2 regions of the Pantoea sp. Lu_F5_004 genome follow, and region 1 is predicted to be linked to the other one. Evidence: predicted binding sites of a transcription regulator. Region 1 holds the regulator's gene; the other holds the start of a gene.
What was found. The regulator sigma-54, encoded in region 1, starts transcription at its own class of promoters, with help from an activator protein. The targets are predictions, from matches to a motif close to GTTGGCACANNTTTCGCTNT.
Positions count from the first base shown of each region.

Region 2: glnA (glutamate--ammonia ligase) is a predicted target of sigma-54. The motif match lies at 10,297-10,316, and genes of this name have one in related genera.

Region 1 covers NZ_CP194946.1:3,706,210-3,718,368, reverse strand. Annotated here, with positions in the region: gene ACR8BN_RS17255 (glutamate synthase-related protein) at 1-3,190, opposite strand, end outside; gene arcB (aerobic respiration two-component sensor histidine kinase ArcB) at 4,080-6,413, shown strand; gene mtgA (monofunctional biosynthetic peptidoglycan transglycosylase) at 7,302-8,021, shown strand; gene npr (PTS phosphocarrier protein NPr) at 8,025-8,297, opposite strand; gene rapZ (RNase adapter RapZ) at 8,294-9,148, opposite strand; gene ptsN (PTS IIA-like nitrogen regulatory protein PtsN) at 9,196-9,675, opposite strand; gene hpf (ribosome hibernation promoting factor) at 9,827-10,114, opposite strand; gene rpoN (RNA polymerase factor sigma-54) at 10,136-11,569, opposite strand; gene lptB (LPS export ABC transporter ATP-binding protein) at 11,618-12,159, opposite strand, start outside.
Region 2 covers NZ_CP194946.1:94,795-106,953, forward strand. Annotated here, with positions in the region: gene polA (DNA polymerase I) at 1-2,354, shown strand, start outside; gene yihA (ribosome biogenesis GTP-binding protein YihA/YsxC) at 2,772-3,407, opposite strand; gene yihI (Der GTPase-activating protein YihI) at 3,959-4,483, shown strand; gene hemN (oxygen-independent coproporphyrinogen III oxidase) at 4,717-6,090, shown strand; gene glnG (nitrogen regulation protein NR(I)) at 6,132-7,541, opposite strand; gene glnL (nitrogen regulation protein NR(II)) at 7,549-8,598, opposite strand; gene glnA (glutamate--ammonia ligase) at 8,738-10,147, opposite strand; gene typA (ribosome-dependent GTPase TypA) at 10,586-12,159, shown strand, end outside.

The DNA.
Region 1 (12,159 bases):
GACGGGAGTAATGCTCGCCGCCTTCACCGCAGTTACTCATGCCGCCGACCATATTGGTGCCGTGCGCGACCGCTTCATGAGCGGGAGCCACCAGCGCGCCGTGGCTCATCGCCCCGGAGGCAAAGGTACGGGTAATTTCACAGGCTGGCTGCACTTCGCTCAGCGGCAGTGAGGGCAGGGTAGTGAAGATACGTGACAGATAATCGGCCGCTTTACCGTAAGCGGTTACTTTCAGACCGCCAGTCACCACTTCGCTGCTTTCGATATCGTCGCCGAAGCGGGATTTCAGGGCGCGAGACAGATTCTGCAGGCGTTCGCTCTCAGGCTTCAGTCCTTCAATCGCATCAGTCAGACGCAGCATAAAGTGATTCAGGCTGCCATCTACCGCTTCACACTCCATGCCACGAATGGCAAAGCCGTTGTTGGTCAGCGAGTAGCGTCCCAGCTTGCGGCGGAACTCCGCTTCGCTGTCGATGTGGGTCAGGTCAGCCGGGAATGTCAGGATGTCGCGCAGGGCCGCCGGGCGACGTTTACGCTCTTCATACATCAGGCTTGAGAACTGACGGTAATCAGCAGTAATCGCGAAATTATTGATCACCTCATCCGGGATGCGCTCAAAGCTGCTGTCTTTAAAGGTCTCTGGCTTGATGCCAAACGCATTATCCAGTTTAGCCAGCGTCATCAGGCGGATGAAGTTGTCCTCTTCGCGCGCTTTGTCAGCAAAGCGAATCGGCTCTTCGGTCATATCGATAAAGGTCCGCACGGCGATGGTGCCGTAGGAGTGACCTGCGCCTTCTGCACGCTCTTTGAACAGACCCAGCAACGGAACTTCAGATTCGCCCTGGATCTTCAGTGCGCTCTGGTGCCAGTCAACGGCCATCTGCGCGATCGTCGCGAAGCCTGCGCCGCCCACCGGCGTTTTGATATTCGGGAAATACTTTTTCAGCACCGGGTCATCGGTGTTGAGGAAGTTAGGCTCAAAGAACTCGCCGCTGCTGTAGCTCTCAACGGTACAGAGGCCCACTTTGCCCATGGTTTTCATCAGTGCTTTTTCAGCCGCTTTGGCATAGCGCTTAAAGGCTTTATTACCTTCTTCACCTTCACCAAATTTCTCCTCTGCGCGCATCTGTACGCCCAGCGGATAGATAGCCGACGCCCCAAAGCCAAGTGTGGCGGCAATGTGGTGCGAGGAGATGCTCTGGCCGCTTTCAACTACCAGAGAAACATCCAGACGCAACCCTTCCTTTATCAGGCGCTGGTTGATGGCGGAAACCACCAGCAGCATCGGGATCGCGGCGTGCTTTGAAGAGATATGGCGATCGGTAAGTACGGCGATGCCACCCTGGGTACGGGCAAAATCAACCACCTGTTGCGCCAGGTCATCAATCGCTTTTTCCAGGGCATTCGCGTTCGCGGTGGTGCTCAGCAGATCTTTGCCGATCACCGGCTCATAGAGCATCTCAAAGCGGGCATAAGGTGCGATGCTCTGCTCGCGTAAACGCAGCATATCAAGGTGGCTGAGAATCGGGGTCGGCACCACAATCTGACGGCCTTTGCTGCGGCCCAGATGGGGTTTTGCCCCCAGCGCGACACGCAGCGTCATGCCATCCACTTCGCGGATTGAGTCCAGCGGCGGGTTGGTGACCTGAGCAAAGCGCTGAGAGAAGTAGTGCGCCATGCCGCCTTCATGATCGGATAAGCCGTTGATGGCGTTGCCGTAACCCATCGCGGAGATCTTCTCTGCGCCGGTATTCAGCATCGGATCCATCATGAACTTGAAGCTTTCCTGGTTGTAGTAGTAGGCAACAAAGCGCTGATACGTTTTCAGATCGCCACGATAACGCAGCGGTGAACCCTGTTGTTCTGCCGGGATCTCGGGCAGATCGTCAAGTCCGACGCGCGCTTCACGCAGCAACGCCGAATAATCTTTCTCTGCGGCCAGTTTTTCCAGCGCCTGCAGCGTGGTATAGCTGCGTTTTTCACGGTGATCGAAATAGAGCATACCGCCCGCTTCGATACGCCCACGACGCAACACGCTTTCAGGTGGGAAGGCGATCTGGCCCGCTTCCGACATCGCACCGATATAGTCAGCGGTTTCTACTGAACGCAGGGGACGCAGGCCCAGACGATCAAGACGGGCGCCAATCACTTCGCCATTACCAAAGATTAAGGCAGCAGGACCGTCGTTCTTCTCTTCATACAGCGAGAAGTACTCCAGCATGTCACGCACTTCTGGCGACAGCGCGCTGTCGTTTTCCCAGGCGGGCGGCATCATCGACACCACGGCGGTGATCAGATCGAGGTCATCTTCCATCAGACGGCTGTGGATGCTCTGATCCAGGCGCGAACTGTCGGACTGGCCTTTAGGCCGCACGATGGTCTTGCCACGGGCCAGCGCCAGCGCGGACTCAGCGATGCGGTTTTTACGGTCAGTGTTCAGCTCGCCGTTGTGCGCCATCAGGCGGAACGGCTGCGCCATCGTGGTATGTGGATCGGTGTTAGTGGAGAAGCGGGTATGGAAAAACAGCCCGCGCACCTGATGATCAGGATCGGTCAGATCTTTGAAGTAAGGGATCACTTCATTGGAATTCAGACGGGCTTTGAACACCTGCGTGCGTGACGACAGCGACAGCGGATAGAGGCCGCCAAATTCGCTTTCGGTGAAAGCTCGGGCTTCAATGGTTAACAGGGCGCGGTAGATGCGTTTTTCGAAGTCGTTCTGATCAACCACATCCTGTGGCGCAGTGAAAATCCACTGCAGAATCGGTAACTGGAACTGCGCGGCTGCCGGACGCGTCACGCTGCTGTCGAGCGGCATGTCACGTTTCATGAGTACCGGCAGACCAAAGCTGCTGAGGGTTTCATCCACCAGACGTTCGGCATTCGCACGCAGCTCAGCATCTTTCGGCACAAAGAAGTTACCGACACCAAAGCGTCCCGCTTCCAGCGGCTGGCCGGTAATTTTGCGGAAGAATTGCAGCGAAAGATCAACGTTGACCCCCGCGCCATCACCAACGCCTTCCGCTGACATGCCGCCGCGGTGAGGCACCGTACACAGGGCGCTGTGCGCCATCTGCAGAATCTCGTGGGTCTGCTCGCCGTCCTTACGCGTAATGAAACCTACACCACAGCTGTCACTGCCTGCTGTCGGATCATACAAGCCATAGGATTGAGGTTTTTTAGTGGACATTGAGGGTCTCCTTAAACTGCTTTGACATTACCTGCACTGTTTCAGGGTCTGAGCGCAACGGGGGCGCTATCATTTTCATCGCCATGCTCTGTCGAGCGCGCGTCATAGCCCTGAGCATTTCTCTCCAGACATCGGTAAAACGTCCTTAATTGAGCTGCTCTTTGATTTCCGGTCTCTTAAAGGAGATGACTTAAACCACGCGGGAGTCTTCTTGTTGCATAGATATGCCGAGACAATGGCCCGTCTGGAAAGCTTTCAGCGGATTTCCAACTTATCGGGAAAGCGTAATCAGGTCAAATAGGGCGGTCAGACGGGATTATCAGGCGTTTTATCTGCTTAAGGCTATGAATTTAATGATTTTTATGGTTTAAAATGTATCACTCTGGTGCCAGGAGACAGGCCGATAAATGTGAACTGACTCACTGTAGTGCAGGTGTCAGATCTCTGCACCATGCTGGTGACAGGGTCTTTAGCAGCATTAAATGCTGTTCAGCACCCGTGATGCATAGCATGTATCTGTTTTTCTTATGTCCGGCTATTTGAATGAAACCACGGTTGGTTATAAGAAAAATTAATCAGCATGGGCATGCTTAAAACAGCATTAAAGATGAATGGGTATGCATATAAAAGGGTGTGCCTGCGCAACAGGACGCTGCCAGGATATTGAAAAAAGGCCGTACAGAGGAATCGGTGATTCGCTGGCGGCCTTACAGATTATTCATTTGGCACAGTCAGTCAAGGGTTTTAACCGCTTTGTCCTTAACGTCGCCGATCGGCGAGGCTGCTGCACCATAAAAGCGCATTTGATCCCTTATCTCCACGCGACGTGCTGCGACGGCAGCGGGGTAACTGCGCTATTATGAGGCTGTTTCTCTTCCAGGGAGTTGTTATGAAACAAATTCGTCTGTTGGCGCAGTACTACGTTGATTTAATGGTGAAGCTCGGACTGGTGAGGTTCTCGCTGCTGCTGGCGTCTGCGCTGGTGGTGCTGGCGATGATTGTTCAGATGGCGGTCACGATGGTACTGCGGGGCCATGTCGAGAGTATTGACGTGGTGCGTTCGGTCTTCTTCGGGCTGTTGATCACGCCCTGGGCGGTCTATTTTCTCTCGGTGGTGGTGGATCAGCTGGAGGAGTCACGGCAACGACTGGCACGGCTGGTGGATAAGCTGGAAGAGATGCGTACCCGCGATCTGGAACTCAATCAGCAGATGAAAGAGACCATTACGCAGCTGAATCAGGAGATCAGCGATCGTAAAAAGGCGGAGCTGGCACGCGAACAGGTGATGGATAAGCTGCGTGAAGAGGTAACGCGTCGTGAGCAGGCACAGATTGAGCTGGAACAGCAATCCTCCTTCCTGCGCTCCTTCCTGGATGCCTCGCCTGACCTGGTGTTCTATCGCAACATCGATAAACAGTTCTCCGGCTGCAACCGCGCGATGGAGCTGCTGACCGGCAAAAGCGAAAAGCAGCTGATTGGCCTGACGCCGCGCGATATCTATGATGATGAAGCGGCCACTAAGGTGCTGGAAACGGACGAGAAGGTGTTCCGCCACAACGTCTCGCTGACCTATGAACAGTGGCTGCAATATCCCGACGGACGCAAAGCCTGCTTTGAGATCCGTAAAGTGCCTTACTACGACCGCGTGGGTAAGCGCAGCGGATTGATGGGCTTTGGCCGCGATATAACCGAACGTAAGCGCTATCAGGACGCGTTAGAGAACGCCAGCCGGGAGAAGACCACCTTTATCTCTACGATCAGCCACGAGCTTCGTACGCCGCTTAATGGCATTGTCGGCCTGAGCCGCATCCTGCTTGACACCGACCTTAATCAGGAACAGCTGAAATACCTGAAAACCATTCACGTCTCCGCTATCACGCTGGGCAACATCTTCAATGATGTGATTGAGGTGGACAAAATCGAGCGCCGTAAAGTGCAGCTGGATAATCAGCCGCTCGACTTCACCGGTTTCCTGGCCGATTTAGAAAACCTCTCTGGTCTGCTGGCACAGCCGAAAGGGCTGAAGTTTGTGCTCGCGCCGCAACTGCCGCTGCCGCATATGATCTCGACCGATGGAACGCGTCTGCGCCAGATTCTCTGGAACCTGATTGGTAACGCCGTGAAGTTCACCCAGCAGGGCGAGATCGTGGTGCGGGTAACCTATGAGCAGGACGAGACGCTGCGCTTTGAGGTGCAGGACTCCGGCATGGGTATCCGTCAGGAGGAGCAGGACAAGATCTTCGCTATGTACTATCAGGTCAAAGATCAGCATGGCGGAAAACCCGCAACCGGTACCGGCATCGGGCTGGCAGTATCACGCCGCCTGGCGCAGGCGATGGGCGGTGATATCCGCGTGCACAGTGCGCCGGGACAGGGGTCATGCTTCACCGTAGAGATCAAAGCGCCACGCATTGCTGAAGAGGTGGAGGATGAAGGTGTGGACGACAGCCTGCCACTGCCTGCGCTGCACGTGCTGCTGGTTGAAGATATTGAGCTTAATGTGATTGTGGCGCGCTCGGTACTGGAGAAGCTGGGCTGCAGTGTGGAGGTCGCCATGACCGGCAGCGAGGCGCTGGCGATGTTTGACCCCCTGGAGTTTGACCTGGTGCTGCTGGACATTCAGCTGCCCGATATGACCGGGCTGGATGTCTCACGTGCGATTCGCCAGCAGTACCAGGGTACGCATCTGCCCCCGCTGGTTGCTCTTACCGCCAATGTCCTCAAAGACAAAAAAGAGTACTTCGATGCGGGAATGGATGACGTGCTTAGCAAACCGCTGGCAGTGCCGGCACTCACTGCGATGATTAAAAAGTACTGGGATTATCAGGCCGAACCGGAAGAGGAGATCGCTGATGTCAGCGATGACAAAACCCGGATGCTGCTGGATGTCGCGATGCTCGAACAGTATATCGAGCTGGTTGGCCCCAGCCTGATTACCCAAAGCCTGACGATGTTTGAAAAGATGATGCCGGACTACCTTGCGGTGCTGGAATCGAATCTGATGGCGCGCGATCAGAAAGGCATTGCTGAAGAGGGGCACAAAATCAAAGGGGCGGCGGGTTCGGTCGGGCTGCAGCGTTTGCAGATGCTGGCGAAACAGATCCAGAGTCCGGAGTTACCGGCGTGGTGGGACAATGTGGGTGAATGGATTGATGAGCTGAAGCATGAATGGCGACACGATGTGCAGGTATTACGCGACTGGGTGGCAGAGCAGGATAAGTGATACCCCGGAAAAAAATGACCCCAGCCGAGGCCGGGGTGCGCGAAATACTGCGCCAACACCAGGGAAATCATTGCGGCCGCTATGATTTGAATAATTAATGCAGCCGCAGGGTATTGGTTAACACTGTCATCACCTTAGCAAATTCATCTTCTCATGCGACAAGATTCATTAAAATTTGTGATATTGAGCAGCGTTTAAATACAGAAAACATTAATTTGGCAACACAGTCAAGTAAGGAATTAATTTCTGTGCTGTGTTGCTGTTATTTTAATCAGTTTTACGCTTTTTCGTGTAGTTTTAACGCTGCCGGGCAGGGAAGCAGAGGCTGAACAGCACCAAAGTGAGCCCGCGTTAACATTTGCCTTTTAAGGGAGGCTAACGCGCTGATATTGCAAGCGCGCTGCCTGAAATGACACGAATTATCCAAAACGATTTGGAATGATAAAAAAGAATCTAAAACTTTGTGCTTCTGTCGTTCTGCCATCAGGGTTATTGCCGAAAGGAAATAGTGCCGTTCTGGCAACCTGTGACGCCATTAAGCGCTGTTTATTTATACGTTATAACGATAATTCTGATTAACCTTTGGGCTCAGCAGGATTAAGAAAAAAATAACAGTTAAGCATGGTAAATGATTTGTGCGGGTGCTTATTACTCATTATTAAGTGTTTATCTGGAAAGAGGCTAAGCAGTGGCAATGAATGGAACCGATTCCTTTTTTGCGGAAGTACTTGAACTATTTCGAACTGTTGCAGCATGTTGATGCAAAATGATTGAATAAAGTCTGGAAACAGCCAGTCAGTTTTCAGCGATAATCGTAAAAAAGCTGCTTTTTTAGCAGTGATTACATGAGTGATTGATTAACGTCTGAAACAAGTGTGGGAAGATTGCATGAACAAGCATAAAGGAAGCGTCGGGCAGCGTATCAGACGTATTGTTGGTCGTATCGTACTGGTGTGGCTGGGAATATGGCTGGCGGGCATTTTACTCTTTTCGTTCTTACCCGTACCGTTCTCAGCGGTGATGGCTGAACGACAGATTGGAGCCTGGTTACGCGGTGATTTTAGTTATGTCGCCCATTCAGACTGGGTCGGCCATGACGAGATTTCGCCCTGGATGGGGCTGGCCGTTATCGCTTCAGAAGATCAAAAGTTTCCCACCCATTGGGGCTTCGATGTGGCGGCGATTGAGTCTGTACTGGATAACAGCGATAGCCGGATGCGTGGGGCGTCCACGCTGTCTCAACAGACGGCGAAGAATCTGTTCCTCTGGGATGGCCGCAGCTGGGTGCGTAAAGGTCTGGAAGCGGGTCTGACGGTAGGAATTGAAACGGTCTGGACAAAGCGGCGTATTTTAACCGTCTATCTCAATATTGCGGAGTTCGGGCCGGGCATCTTTGGCGTTGAGGCGGCTTCTCAGCGCTACTTCCTTAAGCCTGCCAGCCGGCTGACCGCAGCAGATGCTGCCTTACTGGCAGCGGTGCTGCCTAATCCGATACGTTATCGTGCTGCTGCACCCTCAGGCTACGTCAGAGAGCGGCAGCAGTGGATACTGCGTCAGATGCGCCAGCTTGGCGGGGAAGGCTTCCTGCAGCGTAATCAGCTCGACTAAGCGTTAATCTTCATCGAAACCAGCTTCAAATAACTCAATGACCGCTGCCAGCGCCGGGATCTCCTCCGGGCCGCTGGCCTCAATCTCAATGTGGCCGCCTTTTGCCGAGTCGAGCATCAGCAGCGCAATCACGCTGCTGGCTTCGGCTTCAGTGCCCGCTTCATTGCGCAGTAGTACTTCGGCATCAAAGCTCTGCACCAGCTCAAATAACTTCATCGCCGGACGTGCATGCATACCCAGCTTATTTTTAATTTCTACAGTTTGTCTGACGGTCATGATTTGCGCTTTTCCAGCGTACGATGGCGTGACTGCACATTCTTACCCCGTGAACGGAAGTAATCTGCCAGCTGTTCTGCAATATAGACTGAGCGGTGTTTACCGCCGGTGCAGCCAATCGCCACGGTAAGATAGCTACGGTTATTGGTCTCCAGCATCGGCAGCCAGAGTTCAAGGTAGCTGCGCGTCTGGTAGATAAAATTATGCACTTCAGTGTGGCGATCAAGGAAGGCCGCCACAGGGCGATCCAGGCCGGTCATCGGGCGCAGTTTGGGATCCCAGTGGGGGTTGGGCAGAAAGCGCACGTCAAATACATAGTCAGCGTCAATCGGGATGCCATGCTTGAAGCCAAACGACTCAAACACCATGGTCAGCTCACGTTCACGCTTGCCCAGCAGGCGGGTACGCAGCATCTCGGCCAGCTCATGCACCGACATCTCTGAGGTGTCGATGATCAGATCGGCACGCGAACGAAGTGGCTCCAGCAGATCGCTCTCTTCATCAATCGCACTCTCCAGGGAGAGGTTTTTGCTGGAGAGGGGATGCAGACGGCGCGTATCGCTGTAACGACGTATCAGGGTGTTGCGATCGGCGTCGAGAAACAGCAGCTGAGGGGAAAATGTATCAGGCAGATTATTCAGTGCGGTTTCAAAAATTTCCGGGGATTCAGGCATATTACGCACGTCGATGCTGACCGCCGCCGAAATATTGCGCTCTGCCAGCGAGTTAGCTAACTCAGGCAGCAGCACGACCGGCAGGTTATCAACGCAGTAGAACCCCATATCTTCCAGCGCACGGAGCGCCACTGACTTCCCCGAGCCTGAACGACCGCTAACGATCATCAGCACCATGACCTTCTCTCCCGTTTTAAAACCGGCACCCGGCCGGTAAAGACGCGTTACTGCTCCGACTGGACTTCCGTAATAATGGCATAGAGCTCTTCATCACTCTGCGCTGCGCGCAGACGACGGCAAACCGTTTTATCTGCCAGACGCTTTGCCACCAGTGACAGGGTGTGGAGATGTGTTTTGCACTGGTCAGCCGGGACCAGTAAGGCAAACAACAGATCGACCGGCTGGTTGTCGACGGCATCAAACGCAATCGGCTGTTCGAGGCTGATAAAGACCCCAACCGCGCGCAGCGTATCCTCTTCCAGCTTGCCGTGCGGGATGGCTATCCCGTTACCAATACCGGTACTGCCCATGCGTTCGCGGGTCAGGATCGCTTCGAAAAGCGTCTGGTGCGGCAGGTTGAGCTGCTTAGCGGCCAGTTCGCTGATAATTTCCAGCGCACGTTTTTTGCTCTGGCAGTGGACGCCGCTGCGGGTGCAGTCTGGCGAAAGCACTGTGCTCAATTCCAGTGTGAGATCGTTGTTCATTATCGTTTCACTTGCGTGTTCACCAGGCCATTCACCGCCAGCGCGTATTGACGCGTGTGACAAACGGCGCCTGCTCAGATGACAAAACGGGGCGGATTATCCGCCCCATCCTGTCGGCTCTGCGCGCCAGGCGCGGTCGCTAGCGTGAAGGTTAGTGTTTTTTCAGTTTATCTTTGTGTTTGGTCAGCTGACGGGTGAGCTTATCGATCAGTCCGTCAATGGCCGCATACATATCTTCCGCTTCGGATGTGGCGTGCAGCTCGCCACCATTCACGTGTAGTGTTGCGTCAGCCACCTGTGTGACTTTCTCAACCTTCAGGACAATATAGACCTGATTGATATGTTCAAAATAGTGTTCCAGTTTGGCAAATTTACCGTTGACGAATTCACGCAGAGGTGGAGTGATTTCAACGTGTTGCCCGGTCAGGTTCAGCTGCATAGGTCTTCCTTCTCATTTCTTTCAAACCAGTTGTTTACGCTGGTTCGATGGCGGGATGGATAAAGACTCACGATATTTGGCGACGGTGCGCCGTGCCACCATGATCCCCTGATCAGATAACATGGAGGTCAGTTTACTGTCGCTCAAGGGTTTGGCTGGATTTTCCGCCGAAATTAATTTTTTCACCAGGGCACGAATCGCGGTAGAGGAGGCTTCACCGCCACCTTCCGTATTAACGTGACTGGAGAAAAAGTACTTCAGTTCAAAAATGCCACGCGGGCTGTGCAGATACTTCTGCGTGGTAACGCGGGAGATGGTCGATTCGTGCATCTCAACGGCCTGGGCAATATCCGCCAGCACCATCGGGCGCATAAATTCTTCACCCTGCTCGAAAAAGGCCTGCTGCTGCTCAACAATACAGCGCGTCACTTTCAGCAGGGTATCATTGCGGCTTTCCAGGCTCTTAATCAGCCAGCGGGCTTCCTGCAGATTACTGCGAATGAACTGGCTGTCGCTGTCGTTCCGCGTCGCGCCGCTCATTGCCGCATAGTGCTGATTGATCTTCAGGCGTGGCACGCTATCGGCATTGAGTTCAACCGTCCAGCGGCTGCCGACTTTACGTACCAGCACATCGGGAATGACATATTCTGGTTCGCCGGTGTTGATCGACTGACCCGGACGCGGGTCCAGCGACTGAATCAGCAGCATCGCCTCTTTCAGCACCTCTTCTTTCAGGCGTGTGACCCGCATCAGGCTGCGGAAGTCGTGGTTTGCCAGCAGATCGAGATGTTCGCTGACGATCAGGCGCGCCTCTGCCAGCATCGGCGTTTCGGGCGCATATTGTGAAAGCTGCACCAGCAGGCAGTCACGCAGATCGCGCGCGCCGACACCAATCGGGTCAAAGCGCTGGATGCGTTTCAGCACCGCTTCAACTTCATCCGCTTCGAGCTCATCATCGCCGATGCTGTCAAGAATCTCTTCAAGCGAAACGGTGAGATATCCGGTGTCATCAATAGCATCGACAATAGAGGTGGCAATGGCGCGATCGGTATCGCTGAACGGCGTCAGTCCGACCTGCCACATCAGATAATCCTGCAGTGACTGGGTCGTCTCGCCCTGATAAACCGGTAACTCATCATCCTGGTAATCGGTGCCGGTGCCGGAAGGCGTACCCGCGGTGTAGATCTCATCCCAGGTCGCATCCAGCGGCAGTTCATCAGGCATCTCTTTCTGCTCAAGCGCTTCGCGTGTATCCAGCGCCTCGGCCTCTGAAGACTCCCGTGAATCGATCTCTTCATGCAGGTCAGTCTGCTCAAGCAGCGGATTACTTTCCAGCGCAAGCTGAAGTTCCTGCTGGAGTTCAAGCGTAGAGAGTTGCAGCAGGCGAATCGCCTGTTGCAATTGCGGAGTCATTGCCAGCTGTTGGCTGAACCTGAGTTGTAAACCTTGCTTCATAGACAGGATGATCGTTCCCAGGTAAACATCGGTATTAACGACACCTTATCAGAGTCTGAACTCTTCACCCAAATAAACCCGCTTAACCTGCTCATCCGCAAGAATTTCATTCGGTGTGCCGTGTGCGATCAGGTGCCCCTGACTGACGATATAAGCCCGCTCACAGACCGCTAACGTTTCGCGTACGTTATGGTCGGTAATCAGCACACCGAGGCCGCTGTCACGCAGATGCTCAATGATCTTCTTAATGTCGATAACGGAGATGGGGTCAACACCGGCAAAAGGTTCATCCAGCAGGATAAATTTAGGATTAGCCGCCAGCGCCCGCGCAATCTCAACACGACGTCGCTCACCACCCGAAAGTGCCTGGCCCATGCTGTCGCGCAGGTGCTCAATGTGAAACTCTTCCATCAGTTCACGGGCGCGATCCTGGCGTTGCTCTTCGGTCAGATCGTCACGGATCTGCAAGACCGCCATCAGGTTATCGTAGACGCTGAGGCGACGGAAGATCGATGCCTCCTGCGGCAGATAGCCGATGCCACGACGCGCACGAGCATGCAGCGGCAGGATGCTGATATCTTCATCATCAA
Region 2 (12,159 bases), 480 kb from region 1:
TCACGCCCGCCATCACGCTGATTAACACCATGAGCAACACCATTCTGGGACCAGAAGAGGTTGAGCAGAAATATGGTGTTCCACCCGCATTGATCATCGATTTCCTTGCCATGATGGGTGATAGCTCCGATAACATTCCTGGCGTGCCAGGCGTCGGTGAGAAAACGGCACAGGCGTTGCTGCAGGGGCTGGGCAGCATGCAGACGATCTATGACAATCTGGACAAAGTGGCCGATCTCGGATTTCGTGGTGCCAAAACCATGGCGACCAAACTTGAGCAGAATCGTGATGTGGCGTTTCTCTCTTATCAGCTGGCGACCATTAAGACAGACGTTGAGCTGGCGCTGCCCTGTGAAGAGCTCACAGTCACTGAACCCGATACAGAGGCATTGCAGGCCCTGTTCAGTCGTTACGAGTTCAAACGCTGGCTGAGTGACCTGCAGGACGGTAAATGGCTGCAGGGCAAAAAGAGCACTACGCAGGCGCAAAAAGCGCTGGCTGATGCACCGGCCCCGGTGGCTGAAACCAGCAGCGTGTTACCGACCGAGGGTTATGTCACCATTCTGGATCAGGATCTCTTTGATAGCTGGCTGGAGAAGCTGAAAAACAGCGAAGTTTTTGCGTTTGATCTGGAGACCGACGCGCTGGATACCCTGAGCGCTAACATCGTCGGCATCAGCTTCGCGGTGGCGCCCGGTGAAGCCGCCTATCTGCCGGTTGCCCATGACTATCTTGATGCGCCTGATCAACTGGATCGCGCCACCGTTCTGGCACAGCTCAAGCCCCTGCTGGAAGATGAGAGCGCCTGGAAAGTTGGCCAGAACCTGAAATACGATCGCGGCGTGCTGAAAAACTACGACATTGAACTGGCCGGTATCAAATTCGACACCATGCTTGAGTCCTATATCCTCAACAGCGTGGTGGGCAAACATGACATGGATAGCCTGGCCGCTCGCTGGCTTAACCATAAAACCGTGACCTTCCAGGAGATCGCCGGTAAAGGTAAAAATCAGCTGACGTTCAATCAAATCGCGTTAGAGCAGGCATCCCATTACGCTGCCGAAGATGCAGATGTGACTTTGCAGCTGCATCTGAAGATGTGGCCAGAGCTGGAGAAAGAAGCGGGACCGAAAAAAGTCTTCGAACAGATCGAGATGCCGTTACTGACGGTGATTTCCCGCATAGAGCGCAACGGTGTGCTGATCGATCAGTCTATTCTGGCGCAGCACTCGAAAGAGCTGACGGCCCGACTGGCTGAGCTTGAGTTAAAAGCGCATGAGCTGGCGGGGGAACCCTTTAACCTCTCATCCACCAAGCAGCTTCAGGTGATCCTGTTTGAAAAACAGGGCATCAAACCCACGAAGAAAACACCAGGCGGCGCGCCGTCAACCAGCGAAGAGGTGTTAGCCGAGCTGGCACTTGATTATCCGTTGCCCAAAGTGATTCTGGAGCATCGCGGCTTATCCAAACTTAAGTCTACTTACACGGATAAATTACCGCTGATGATTAATCCGATCAGTGGCAGGGTACATACCTCTTATCATCAGGCCGTCACCGCAACCGGACGCTTATCCTCTGCCGATCCGAATCTGCAAAACATTCCGGTGCGTAATGATGAAGGACGCCGAATCCGTCAGGCATTTGTTGCGGCCAAAGGCCATCGCATTGTGGCGGCAGACTATTCACAAATCGAACTGCGTATCATGGCGCATCTCTCTCAGGACAAAGGATTACTGGACGCTTTTGCCCAGGGCGAAGATATCCACCGCGCGACGGCATCCGAAGTGTTTGGCGTGGCGCTGGATAAGGTCAGCGGCGAACAGCGTCGCAGCGCCAAAGCGATCAACTTTGGTCTGATTTATGGCATGAGCGCCTTTGGTCTGTCGCGTCAGCTGAATATCGGTGCGGGTGAAGCGAAAAAGTATATGGATCTCTACTTTGAACGCTATCCGGGCGTCCTGCGCTATATGGAGAACACACGCCAGCTGGCGGCGAGTAAAGGCTATGTCGAAACGCTGGAAGGCCGTCGGCTGTGGCTGCCCGATATTAAATCCGGTAACGCCATTCGCCGGAAAGCCGCAGAACGTGCCGCGATCAATGCGCCGATGCAGGGAACGGCAGCGGATATCATCAAGCGGGCAATGATTGCCGTGGATAACTGGCTGGAACAGCAAAACGACAATGCCGTCAGAATGATCATGCAGGTTCACGATGAATTGGTGTTCGAAGTCAAAGCCGAGGCGGTTGAAGAGGCGAGCCAGAAAATCCGTGCGCTGATGGAAGGTAGCGTACAGCTCGACGTACCTTTACTGGTTGAGGTCGGTGTGGGTGACAACTGGGATGAAGCCCACTGATTCGATGCGTGTGGTCGGTTCTGAAGAACAGAATCGGCCCTGAATCAGGTATAAGAAAATCGTTTAGTTGCCCGGTTTAGCGCGGTCAACGCTGGCACGGAGAGAAAGCGCTTTTCTAACTGCTTATCGCCTAAACACTTTTTTCGTCATTAAACTACATCACAACGCTATTTTTGTGACGTGCATGGTAAAAAAAGTCCTGTTTGATGTAAGTAAGCAACAAAAAAGCCTTTGTCACGCACAGAAAATCAGGTAAAGTTCGTCGCGTAGGGTACAGAGGTAAGATGTTCTATCTTTCAGACCTTTTACTTCACGTAATCGGATTTGGCTGAATTTAGCCGCCCCAGTCATTCTGTGACTGGGGCGTTTTTTATTGGGCTTTTTGTACCGTCAGCGTCACCGGCACAGGGTTTCCACTCACTCTTCCGCGTCCTGATCTTCAACCGCCGGTTCAAGCGTATTAAACCAGCTGTCCAGCTTCTGACGAACCTTATCCACGCCGATTTTCTTCAGCGATGAGAAGAGTTCTACCTGCACATCACCAACAAATTCGAGTGCGGCTTCACGCACGACATTGAGCTGCGCTTTACGGGCACCTGAGGCCAGTTTGTCTGCTTTAGTGAGAAGCAACAGCACCGGAATGCCACTTTCCACTGACCACTGAATCATCTGCCGGTCGAGATCTTTCAGCGGATGGCGGATATCCATCAGGATAACCAGTCCTTTCAGCGCCTGACGTTTTTGCAGGTATTCACCTAACGCGCGCTGCCACTTCAGCTTCATCTCTTCCGGGACTTCGGCATAACCGTAACCGGGCAGGTCGACCAGACGCTTACCTTCTTTCACTTCAAACAGGTTAATCAGCTGCGTACGTCCCGGCGTTTTACTGGTACGCGCCAGACCCTTCTGATTGGTTAACGTATTCAGCGCACTCGATTTTCCCGCGTTCGAGCGGCCAGCGAAAGCCACTTCAATTCCGGTATCGGCAGGCAGATGGCGGATATCCGGCGCGCTCATGACAAAGTGGGTAACGTGATAATTCAATTCAGACAAGGTGACACTCCAGAAAACGCATTAAGGCAATGCGGGCGATTATACGCGTTATGACGCGAAAGTGCTCAATCGCATCTCGGTAACAAACTTTGTAAGAGATTTGCCATTAACGGTGCGGGTTATTTCGCTTTTTACTTTAATTACTAAAAATAAAAAAATATGTAATTCAATGCCTTGATGTTAATCGTTCTTTTTTTGAACTAACTATTTTTGACACTGACTTGAGGCTTTTACCAGTTGGTCTACATTAGTGTGCAGTGCACGGCAGCACACATCAGGATGATGCGCTCAGGGATACCAGGAGGGTTATGAGCGATGGAGTGGAAAGGGGTCAGGGATGCGGCCAGACAGGGATAAGGAATAGCTCAGGAGTTGAGCAGGCGCGGGATTAACCGGGATGTTACGAGCCGAAAAGGATTTAAAACATGATTCCTTCTTATGAAGGTATGAAATAAGGCGACAGCTTGAGCTGTCGCCTTTTTTCTTTGTCTACTTTCTGCTAGATTTCGCCGCAATTCTATACTGAATAAAAAAAGCCGGGACCGAATACTATGAAGCAACCTGCACGAGCTGCTAACGGCAAACCTGCCGTCAAAGCCAAACGCAAATCGCGTGACGATATCAACCATGAAGCACGCGATCGCAAACGTGATAAAAAGCATCGCGGACATGCATCTGGCAGCCGTGCTAATCCGGCTGCGTCCGAAAACAATGGCGGACGTCAGGCGGACAGCGTGAAAGATCCGCGCATCGGGAGTAAAAAACCGGTGGCCCTGATCGCTGAAGGAAAAACCGCCGCCGTTAAACCAAAGAAAAGCGCAGAAAAACCAGCAGCAGAGAAGAAAGTGCGTCTGACACCAGAAGAAGAGCTGGCGAAGCTGGAAAATGACGAACGTCTGGATGCGTTGCTGGATCGCCTGGAAAATGGCGAAACGCTGTCGGCTGAAGATCAGGGCTGGCTGGATGCCTCGCTGGATCGTATCGACGAACTGATGGAGCAGTTAGGCATTGTGATGGATGATGCCGAAGATGAGCAGGCTGAAGAAGATATGTACCGTCTGCTGAAAGGCAACTAAGCAAATTTGATCGGCATGCGTTATCCGCATGCCGCGCTTAACAGGTAAACGACAATGTTTTGGCCTGGATCAATTTTCGCGCTGCTGGCGACATGTTATCTGCTGTGGTTATTGTTTAAACTACGACGCCTGTCGCGTCTGAAGCAACGTTTACGTCGGGTCTCATCCCGCTCACCTTTTGTCTCCTCTTCTTCGCGACCTTCTCTCAGACGACGTTCCCGGAAGGAGTGAGCATGCCATCGCAGCAGATTGAGTGGGATCAGGCGTTAATTGAAAAGTACAATTATGCCGGCCCGCGTTACACCTCCTATCCCACTGCGCTGGAGTTCAGCGAGCAGTACGCCGAAAACGACTTCCAGCGTGCCGTGGCGCGTTACCCTGATCGTCCGCTGTCGCTCTATGTCCATATTCCCTTCTGCCATCGTCTCTGTTACTTCTGCGGCTGCAATAAGGTAGTGACGCGTCAGCGCCACAAAGCGGACCGCTATCTGGATGTGCTTGAGCAGGAGATTATTCAGCGTGCGCCGCTGTTTCGTCAGCGTCAGGTCACGCAGCTTCACTGGGGCGGCGGCACGCCAACCTTCCTCGACAATGCGCAGATTTCCCGGCTGGTGGGTTTACTGAAGCAGCATTTCAGCGTGGCCGATGATGCCGAAATGTCGATCGAAGTGGATCCCCGGGAAATTGCGCTGGATGTGATTGATCACCTGCGATCGCTGGGATTTAATCGTCTGAGCATGGGGGTGCAGGACTTCAACAAATCGGTGCAGGAGCGGGTTAACCGGGTACAGGATGAAGAGGTGATTTTCGGTCTGATGGCGCGTGCCCGTGAACAGGGGTTCAGCTCGACCAGCATTGACCTGATCTATGGTTTACCCCTGCAGACGCCCGCCAGCTTCGCCTGGACGCTGGAGCGTGTACTGGCGCTGAGCCCGGATCGTCTTAGCGTCTTTAACTATGCGCATCTGCCGGCGATGTTCGCGGCACAGCGTAAAATCAAAGAGGATGAACTGCCATCGGCTCAGCAAAAGCTGGATATTTTACAGCAGACCATCGCAACCCTGACTCAGCAGGGCTACCAGTTCATTGGAATGGATCACTTTGCGAAGCCGCAGGATGAACTGGCCATCGCGCAGCGCAAAGGGCAGCTGCATCGCAATTTCCAGGGATATACGACGCAGGGCGACAGCGATTTGCTGGGGCTTGGCGTCTCTGCCATCAGCATGATTGGCGACAGTTATGCGCAGAACCAGAAAGACCTTAATACCTGGTACAATTGTGTGGAACAGCAGGGAAATGGCCTGTGGCGTGGCATCGCCTTAACCGACGATGATTGCCTGCGTCGTGACGTGATAAAAACGCTGATTTGTAACTTCTCGCTGAGTTTTGCCGCGACAGAAGCACAGTGGGGCATTCGCTTTGGCGACTATTTTGCTGAGGATCTGGCGCTGCTGAAACCGTTGATAGCTGATGGGCTGGTGGAACAAACCGCTACGGGGCTGGAGGTGACGGGGATTGGCCGGTTACTGATCCGCAATATCTGCATGTGCTTTGATCGCTATCTGCGTCAGAAAGCGCGTCAGCAGCAGTTCTCCCGCGTTATCTGAAGAAACGGGCTGGCAGACTGCACCAGCCCGTACTGAACCGCTTATTCCATGCCCAGCTCTTTGAGCTTGCGCGTCAGCGTGTTTCGTCCCCAGCCCAGCAAACGTGCCGCTTCCTGTTTGTGGCCCTGCGTATGACGCAGCGCAGTGGTGAGCAGCGTTCGCTCCATCTCCGGCTGTGCTTCTGACAGCAGATTCTGATGACCGGAACGCAGAGCGCGATCGGCCCACTGTGCCAGCAGCGTTGCCCAGCTGTCAGGCAGCGACTGCACCGGATTCTCCGGCGTACTGGATTCAAACAGTTCTCCGGGCAGGTCCTGAATCAGGACTTCCTGACCCGCAGCCATCACGGTCAGCCAGCGACAGGTGTTCTCCAGCTGACGCACGTTTCCTGACCAGTGCAGTCGGGTTAACGCTGTCTCGGTTTCCGGATGCAGAATCTTCGCTTCCACACCCAGCTCACGCGCCGCCACCTGCAGGAAATAACGCGCCAGACGCGGGATATCCTCACGACGCTCACGCAGCGGCGGCAGATGCACACGAATCACATTCAGGCGGTGAAACAGATCCTCACGGAACTTGCCTTCCTGTACACGTAATTCCAGATTCTGGTGGGTCGCCGCGATAATACGCACATCCACTTTGACCGGCGCATAGCCACCAACGCGATAGAACTGGCCATCGGCCAGCACGCGCAGCAGACGGGTCTGCACATCCAGCGGCATATCACCGATCTCATCCAGAAACAGCGTGCCGCCATCCGCCTGCTCAAAACGGCCCTGACGGATCTGGTTCGCCCCGGTAAAGGCGCCTTTTTCGTGACCAAACAGTTCTGATTCAATTAAATCTTTGGGGATCGCCGCCATGTTGAGCGCGATAAAGGGCGCTTTGGTGCGTGGGCTGTGGCGATGCAGCGCATGGGCCACCAGCTCTTTACCGGTACCGGACTCGCCGTTGATCAGCACACTGATCGACGAGCGCGATAATCGCCCGATGATGCGGAACACATCCTGCATCGCGGGCGCTTCACCGATGATATCGGTGGTGGGTCCGCTGACCGGCTGATTACGTGGCTGCTGCTGCTCCTGATAATGGCTGATAGCACGCTCGACCAGCGCAACCGCTTCATCGATATCAAACGGCTTAGGCAGGTAATCAAAGGCACCCTGCTGATAGGCGCTGACGGCAGCGTCCAGATCAGAATGCGCCGTCATTATGATGACCGGAAGCATCGGATGACGCTGTTTAATCTGTTTCAGCAGCGCCAGGCCATCCATACCGGGCATGCGAATGTCTGACAGTAAAACGTCCGGGGTCTTGGTTGAGAGGGCATCCAGCACCTCGCTTGCGCTGTCAAAAGTCGCACAGCTCAAACCGGCTCCAGTGAGCGCGCGTTCAAGCACCCAGCGGATGGAGCTATCGTCATCGACGATCCAGACTATCCCTCGTTGCATAGAAACCTCACTGGCGAATAGGCAGGTAAACCGAGAATTCGGTGTGTCCCGGCCAACTGTTAAATTCTATTTTTCCTGAATGTTGATCAATCAGGCTACGGGCGATGGAGAGGCCTAAACCGGTACCGCCTTCGCGTCCGCTGACCATCGGATAAAACAGCGTATCCTGCAGCTGGGCCGGAATGCCGGGGCCATCATCTTCAATATCAATACGTGCCACCAGGCGATAACGCGTGCCGTGCAGCGTCAGCTGGAAAGCCGTGCGGGTGCGGATAATAATGGTGCCGCCATCGTCGCCCAGCGCCTGAAGCGCATTGCGCACCACGTTAAGCAGCACCTGTTCAATCTGATCGGGATCGTGCGGCAGTTCCGGCAGGCTGGGATCATAATCCCGTACCAGCGAGACATTCTCCGGCAGCTCCATCGACACCAGATTGACCACCCGTTCGGCCACCTGATGAATGCTCTGCGTGATGTGCATGCCCGGCTGCTGCGGCCCCAGCAGACGATCAACCAGATTCCGCAACCGATCGGCCTGTTCAATAATGACTTTGGTATATTCATTCAGCGAGGGATCGGGCAGGGCGCGGGATAAAAGCTGTGCCGCGCCGCGCAATCCTCCCAGCGGATTTTTAATCTCATGGGCCAGGCCGCGAACCAGATCGCGAGCGGCCACCTGCTGGGCATGCTGTAACTGCTCCTGACTGAGACGACGCTGATTATCCATCGGCGCCATTTCCATCAGGATTAAGCCATCGGGTAACCGCTGGGCAGTCAGCGACATAATGTGTGCGCGACCATCTACCACCAGCGTGACCTCACTGTCAGTAAATCCCTGGCCAGCCTCAAGACTCTCGCGCATCACCTCGATATTCAGCGAAAAGTAGCCGGTTAATTCCGGTAACGGCGTGCCGAACAATTTGCGTGAGCTTTGCGCCAGTAATTGCTGCGCCGCCGGGTTGGCGTAATGAATAACCAGATCGTTATCCACCAACAAAATACTGTTGATTAACGCGTTGAGAATCTGCCCTGCATCGGGCAGAGAGCCAGTTGCCATACAACGTTCCTCTGCACTAAAGAGGTGCATTTTAGTCTTTAAGCCGAAAAGAGGGCGAATGAACGGTGAATTCGCGGAGAAAAAAGCCCATCCGAAGATGGGCTAAAAGTTTCCACGGCAACAAAAAACGTCTGACCAGTTAAACGCTGTAGTAGAGCTCGAACTCAACCGGGTGTGGCGTCATGCGAACGCGATCCATCTCTGCTTTACGCAGTTCGATGTAAGCATCGATCGATTCGTCAGTGAATACACCGCCGCGGGTCAGGAACTCGCGGTCTTCGTTCAGTGCATTCAGCGCTTCTTCCAGAGAGCCTGCAACTTTTGGAATCTCAGCTTCTTCTTCCGGTGGCAGGTCATACAGGTTTTTGTCCATCGCATCGCCAGGATGGATTTTGTTGATGATGCCATCCAGGCCAGCCATCAGCAGTGCGGTGAACGCCAGGTATGGGTTAGCCGCTGGATCCGGGAAGCGCGCTTCGATACGACGCGCTTTCGGGCTGGCAACAACCGGAATACGGATTGAGGCTGAACGGTTACGGGCAGAGTAAGCCAGCATAACCGGTGCTTCGTAACCCGGGACCAGACGCTTGTAAGAGTTGGTGGTCGGGTTCGCCAGGGCGTTGATCGCTTTAGCGTGCTTGATGATACCGCCGATGTAGAACAGCGCCATTTCAGACAGGCCGCCGTACTTATCGCCGGCAAACAGGTTCTGGCCACCTTTGGAGAGTGACATATGGCAGTGCATGCCTGAACCGTTGTCGCCAAACATAGGCTTCGGCATAAAGGTCGCGGTTTTGCCGTAAGCGTGCGCAACGTTGTGAACCACATATTTGTAGATCTGAATTTCGTCCGCTTTTTTGGTCATGGTATTGAAGCGGGTTGCCACTTCGTTCTGACCCGCGGTCGCCACTTCGTGGTGATGCGCTTCAACAACCAGGCCCATCTGCTCCATGGTCAGACACATGGCAGAACGGATGTCCTGTGATGAGTCAACCGGTGGAACCGGGAAGTAGCCGCCTTTCAGACCTGGACGGTGACCTTTGTTACCGCCTTCGTACTCTTTACCGGTGTTCCATGCCGCTTCGATATCGTCGATAGCAACGTGTGAACCGGACGTCGATGAGCCGAAACGGATGTCATCGAACAGGAAGAATTCTGGTTCTGGTCCAAACAGCACGGTATCAGCGATACCGGAAGAGCGCAGGAAATCTTCAGCGCGCTTAGCGATAGAGCGTGGATCGCGGTCGTAGCCCTGCATGGTGCCTGGCTCGAGGATGTCACAACGGATGATCAGCGTAGAATCTTCGAAGAAAGGATCCATGACCGCCGTGGTGGCGTCAGGCATCAGCACCATGTCTGATTCGTTAATGCCTTTCCAGCCGCCAATAGACGAACCATCGAACATTTTGCCTTCTTCGAAGAAGTCAGCGTTAACCTGGTGAGCAGGGATCGTAACGTGCTGTTCTTTACCTTTGGTATCGGTAAAACGCAGGTCAACAAACTTAACTTCATGCTCGTTCATCATCGAGAGAACGTGTTCAGCGGACATACTCAACTCTCCTGGAAATGGTCTTTCATTATCTACATGGCGAGGAAACGTCGTTTCCGGAATACGTTGCGGGAAAACAACTCCCTGACCTACCTCTTCCGGCACGCTCTTCAACCGACATCTGTCTGGCGTTTACGCTTGATTTAGATAAAGCGAATTCTGTGCCAACTTTTTTGATGTTGCTTAAATCGCCTTGTGGTGCACCTTTTTGTCATAAAGCGGCTGCACCATGATCGTTTTATTGCACCACTGTGGTGCTTAACGGTCATCGGGTGGCACTATTTTGGTGCATCAGACCAACTTAGTGCATTTTCTGCACCGGTAACAGGGCAAATTGGCCTCCATGCAATAAACTTTCAGTGAAAAGTGTGATCGTGTTCAGTCTTCCGCTTAATCAGTGTACAATAACGCGCTATTTCTAATGCCTGAGGCAAAGCTGTGATCGAAAATTTGCGTAACATCGCCATCATCGCGCACGTTGACCATGGAAAGACCACCCTGGTTGACAAACTGCTGCAACAATCCGGTACTTTTGATGCCCGTACCGAAGCAACAGAGCGCGTGATGGACTCCAATGATTTGGAGAAAGAGCGTGGGATTACCATCCTCGCAAAAAACACCGCCATTAAGTGGAATGACTACCGTATCAACATCGTTGATACCCCGGGACACGCCGACTTCGGTGGTGAAGTTGAGCGCGTCATGTCCATGGTGGACTCGGTGCTGCTGGTTGTAGATGCGATGGATGGCCCTATGCCGCAAACCCGCTTCGTGACCAAAAAAGCGTTCGCGCATGGTCTGAAGCCGATTGTGGTTATCAACAAAGTAGACCGCCCTGGTGCGCGTCCGGATTGGGTTGTTGATCAGGTATTTGACCTGTTCGTTAACCTGGATGCTACTGATGAGCAGCTCGACTTCCCTATCATTTTCGCCTCTGCGCTGAATGGTATTGCAGGTCTTGAGCACACCGACATGGCTGACGATATGACCCCGCTGTATCAGGCGATCGTCGACCACGTTGCACCTCCGCAGGTTGAGGCTGACGCCCCACTGCAGATGCAAATCTCTCAGCTGGACTACAACAACTACCTGGGCGTGATCGGCATCGGCCGTATCAAGCGCGGTAAAGTTAAGCCTAACCAGCAAGTCACTATCATCGATAGCGAAGGCAAAACCCGTAACGGTAAAGTCGGTAAAGTCCTGACTCACCTGGGTCTTGAGCGTATCGACAGCGACCTGGCAGAAGCGGGCGATATCATTGCTATCACCGGTCTGGGCGAGCTGAACATCTCTGACACCATCTGTGATCCACAGAACGTGCAGGCGCTGCCAGCACTGAGCGTCGATGAGCCGACCGTAACCATGTTCTTCAACGTCAACACCTCACCGTTCTGCGGTAAAGAAGGTAAGTACGTGACGTCACGTCAGATCCTTGAGCGTCTGAACAAAGAACTGGTTCACAACGTGGCACTGCGCGTTGAAGAAACCGAAGATGCTGACGCGTTCCGCGTATCAGGTCGTGGTGAGCTTCACCTGTCTGTTCTGATCGAAAACATGCGTCGTGAAGGTTTCGAACTGGCGGTATCCCGTCCGAAAGTTATCTTCCGCGAAATCGATGGCCGTAAACAGGAGCCATTCGAGAACGTTACGCTGGATATCGAAGAGAACAACCAGGGTTCAGTCATGCAAGCCATGGGTGAGCGTAAGGGCGATCTGAAAAACATGGATCCGGATGGCAAAGGCCGCGTACGTCTCGACTACGTGATCCCAAGCCGTGGCCTGATCGGCTTCCGTAACGAATTCATGACCATGACTTCCGGTACCGGTCTGCTCTACTCTACCTTCAGCCACTACGATGACATTCGTGCGGGCGAAGTGGGCCAGCGTCAGAACGGCGTACTGATCTCCAACGGTCAGGGTAAAGCAGTTGCGTTTGCACTGTTCAGCCTGCAGGACCGCGGTAAGCTGTTCCTGGGTCACGGTGCAGAAGTCTATGAAGGCCAGATCATCGG